One region of the Priestia sp. VA7 genome, then DNA from elsewhere that is predicted to be linked to it. Evidence: a T-box and tRNA genes for the amino acid it is inferred to sense, from the RefSeq annotation. Region 1 holds a T-box; the other holds one or more tRNA genes.
The links. The T-box of region 1 lies ahead of thrS (threonine--tRNA ligase). A T-box ahead of a tRNA ligase gene usually reads a tRNA of that ligase, here a tRNA-Thr.
Positions count from the first base shown of each region.

Region 2: it has a tRNA-Thr gene. The T-box ahead of thrS (threonine--tRNA ligase) is inferred to sense a tRNA for this amino acid. The anticodon was not compared.

Region 1 covers NZ_JBVQPN010000001.1:152,273-154,477, forward strand. The annotation lists gene ytxC (sporulation protein YtxC) at 1-599, shown strand, start outside; T-box leader at 660-908, shown strand; gene thrS (threonine--tRNA ligase) at 953-2,205, shown strand, end outside.
Region 2 covers NZ_JBVQPN010000001.1:965,869-968,073, forward strand. The annotation lists gene AC0C45_RS05015 (aromatic ring-hydroxylating oxygenase subunit alpha) at 1-651, opposite strand, end outside; tRNA gene AC0C45_RS05020 (tRNA-Thr) at 862-934, shown strand; gene AC0C45_RS05025 (ABC transporter ATP-binding protein) at 1,188-2,138, shown strand; gene AC0C45_RS05030 (ABC transporter permease/substrate-binding protein) at 2,138-2,205, shown strand, end outside.

The DNA of each region.
Region 1 (2,205 bases):
AGCAAGATTTGCTGCTTCAAATTATGGGGGGGATTATGGAAGGAGAGAGAGGCGAAATTCCGCAAAAAACATTTTCTCTTCCAAGAGAATTACTTATCCGCCAGGCTCTTCAAGACTTCTTCATTCATAATGTAACATTCACCTTTGAGTCTTTTCTCCAATTCCGTTTAAAAGAATATCAAGAGCGGCTGCGCTATTATGCTGAGCTGGCGATTGATGAATATAAGCTTGAACAAGACTATCAAATTCTTATTCATCAGCTGCGTCAAGCAGCTAATGAAAGACAGTCATCTACAGGTAACGTGTATGTAATGCACTTGAATAAAAACAAGTTTGTACTGTACGACCACCACAGTAGATATGTTCCTGAACGTGAATGTGCAGCTCTAGCAGAGGCCTTTTTATCTGAACAAGAATCATTATACATAGACTCAACTATTATCGCGCCTTTGCTAAGTTTATCTCCAGCTGCTATTCATTTGTATAGCGACCAGCATGATCATGATTTTGTTTATACCATTCAAAATATCTTCCAAGAAAAAGTCATGTTATACGAAAAAAATGAATTTCCTTTTGATCAAAAGCAAAATATAACGTGAAAGGTTGATTTCTATTTTGAAAATGAATATAATAAATGCATATTGAAAAACAGCTATATGTTACAAGTTATGATGAGGACATGAGTGTATATTTACGGTTTGTAGAGAGGGAGATCCAGGCTGAAAATCTCCTAACACGGAATATATTCTTACCACCTCTAAACTTCAGTAGTAAACGAGCAGAGCCTCTAGTAATTACTGACGGAATTTCCGTTATAAAACCTCGAGCCGCTTCGGGTTCTTTGGGTTATCCAAGATACGAAGAGGAAACAAGGGTGGTACCGCGTGTATACACAACTCGTCCCTTTTGATAAGGGACGAGTTTTTTGTTTTTACAAAAAGTTTATTCAGTTATGTTAAAGGAGTGGAAAGTTGTGTCAGAAGTAATCAAAATGACATTCCCTGATGGAGCTGTTAAAGAGTATCCAAAAGGATCATCAACAGAAGATATTGCGGCTTCTATTAGCCCGGGATTAAAGAAAAAAGCATTAGCAGGCAAAGTAAACGGCGAGCTGCTGGATTTACGTACGCCAATCGAAGAAGATGGCAGTCTTGAAATCATTACGCAAGATGCTCCTGAAGCGCTTGAAATTATGCGTCACAGTACAGCGCATTTAATGGCTCAAGCAATCAAACGTTTATACAAAGATACAAAAGTACAGCTAGGTGTAGGGCCGGTTATCGAAAACGGTTTTTACTATGACATCGATATGGAAGAATCAATTACTCCTGAAGATTTAGGTAAAATTGAAAAAGAAATGAAAAAAATCGTTAATTCAAATATTGAAATTGAACGAAAAGAAGTTTCTCGTGAAGAAGCCATTCAACTTTTTAAAGAAGTTGGCGATGAACTGAAGCTTGAATTGATCGATGCAATTCCAGCAGGTGAAAAGGTTACGATTTACCAACAAGGCGAATTCTTTGACCTTTGCCGAGGTGTGCACGTGCCGTCAACAGGCAAAATTAAAGAATTTAAACTATTAAGCGTGGCGGGTGCTTATTGGCGCGGAGACAGCGATAATCAAATGCTGCAGCGTATTTACGGTACAGCATTCTTTACAAAAGCAGATTTAGACGAGCATCTTCGTCTTCTTGAAGAAGCAAAAGAACGTGATCACCGTAAACTTGGTAAAGAGCTAAACTTATTTACAAATTCTCAAAAAGTAGGACAAGGTCTGCCTTTATGGCTTCCAAAAGGTGCGACGATCCGCCGTATTATCGAGCGTTATATCGTAGATAAAGAAGTAAGCCTTGGTTATCAGCACGTTTACACTCCAGTGCTCGGAAGTGTAGAACTTTACAAAACGTCTGGTCACTGGGAGCACTACCAAGATGACATGTTCCCTGCAATGGAAATGGATAACGAAGACCTGGTTCTTCGTCCGATGAACTGTCCTCATCACATGATGGTTTACAAACAAGGTATTCACAGCTATCGTGAGCTTCCAATCCGTATTGCTGAGCTTGGAACGATGCACCGCTACGAAATGTCAGGAGCATTATCAGGACTTCAGCGTGTTCGAGGCATGACGCTAAATGATGCGCATATCTTTGTACGTCCCGACCAAATCAAAGAAGAATTTATTCGTGTAGTTCGCTTAGTTGA
Region 2 (2,205 bases), 810 kb from region 1:
GCTCGTATATTCTACATGAAGCCCATAATCTGTATCGCTTACTTTATATTTAGGCACAAAGGCGTTGTTTCGATCACCAAATGTGTCCGTGTGCACCCAAGCAAAATGAGCTACGTCTAAAAAGCCTTCCATTTGACGACCAGCCGAACCCATGATATCAAAGCTGGGACAAACAATTTGCTGAAAATCAGGGGCCTCCCACGCATCGAAGTAAGGCAGGTTATCTTGTTCACCTGTCAGGGAAGTCCACACTAATCCAAATCGTTCAATAACTGGATAGACAGCCATACACAGGCGGGGAGAAATGTTGGCATCAGGGTGAGCTGGAATCGACGTGCATGCGCCGTCCGTTGCATAGCGGAAGCCGTGGTAAGGACAGACAATTTCATCATCTTCCACCCAGCCCATACTAAGGGGGGTGCCTCGGTGAACGCATAAATCACGAGCCGCTACTACTTTGTGTGTGGTACGGTATAGAACTAGATTTACATCTAGCAGTTTTACGGACGTTGGTTTCTCTGTTACATCACTGCAGCGTGCGACGGGGTACCAATACTTAGCGAGTGTCGTCCAATCTTCCAGGCTGAACGTGCAGTCTCTTGGGTAGGGAGTTGCCGTTTTTGATTTGGTCATGGTTGGTTGTTGTTCCATCTATTTTCTTCCCTTCTTTTGTAAGCTCTTTTACTAAGGGTAATATAAAAAAAGAAAATTCACACAATTTATGTAAGGAGTTCTAACATAAAATATGGAACTTTGTAGAAAGTGCGGATTTCAGAAGAAGCAAATTAGAGAATATACCAATAAAAAAATTTAAAAAAGCGCTTCCTAAATGAATTTAAACGTGATATAATTTTCCAAGACGCTGGTGTAGCTCAGTAGGTAGAGCACTTGCATGGTAAGCAAGAGGTCGCAGGTTCGATCCCTGTCGCTAGCATACTAAAAAACCTTCTTTCTTGTTGAAAGAAGGTTTTTTTATTTGTGTCGGCTTTAAAATTATTCTTTCCCGCCTTGTGAAAACTTTAACAGTTTGATAGCCTTATTAGGAGGTTATGAGAAAATATGCGTATCTTTTCCCCTAGGTCTTATGAATCATATTTAGAAATATTCTTAAAAGAATGTTTATTGCCTCTGAATATTGGGTACACGAAACTAGGGATTAAATTTCAACAGGGAGGGTGAACGATAATTTGATTACGTTTAAGAATGTGTCAAAGCAATATCCAGACGGTACGACCGCCGTGAAAAATATTAATCTAGAAATTAAAGAAGGAGAGTTTTTCGTTTTAATTGGTCCGAGTGGGTGTGGGAAAACAACCACCTTAAAAATGATTAACCGTCTTCATGATATTACCGAAGGAGAACTATACATAAAAGATAAGCTCGTATCGGACCACAACATACATAAGCTACGCTGGAACATTGGTTATGTCCTGCAGCAGATTGCTCTTTTTCCTCATATGACCATTGCTGAAAATATAGCCATTGTACCCGAGATGAAGCATTGGAAGAAAAATAAAATCAAAACGCGCATTGATGAACTGCTTACTTTGGTAGGACTAGACCCAAAGCAGTATCGAAACCGAAAGCCGTCTGAGCTCTCAGGTGGCCAGCAGCAACGTGTAGGTGTAGCACGTGCCCTCGCAGCTGATCCCCCCGTTATTTTAATGGACGAACCCTTTAGTGCCCTCGATCCGTTAAGCCGCGAACAGCTTCAGCAAGATGTTATTAGCTTAAAAGAAAAAATCAAAAAAACATTTGTGTTTGTTACGCACGATATGAGCGAAGCGATGACGCTTGGAGATCGTATCTGCCTGATGAAAGACGGGGAAATTGTTCAAGTTGGAACCCCGGAGGAATTCATTCAAAAGCCTAAAAATGAATTTGTAAAAACATTTATTGGAAATCAAGGGAATGCTTTATTTGAGACATTGGATATGTTTGTCAAAGAAAGTGAACAGCCGGACGTAGAACCTACTGAAGAGCTAGCTTCAACCGCCACTGTTCAGCAGGCCATGGACGCCCTTTACGACCATGAAGCAATAGCCGTAAAAAAAGGGAGCAAACGAATTGGCGTCGTAACGCGCAAAACTCTATTAGCGTTTCTTTCTGATAAAACGAAAGAAGGAGGAACGCTGTAATGAATGCACTAAGCACATTATTAGATCAACGAGGAGATGCACTGTTTCAAGCTCTTCTTGAACACAT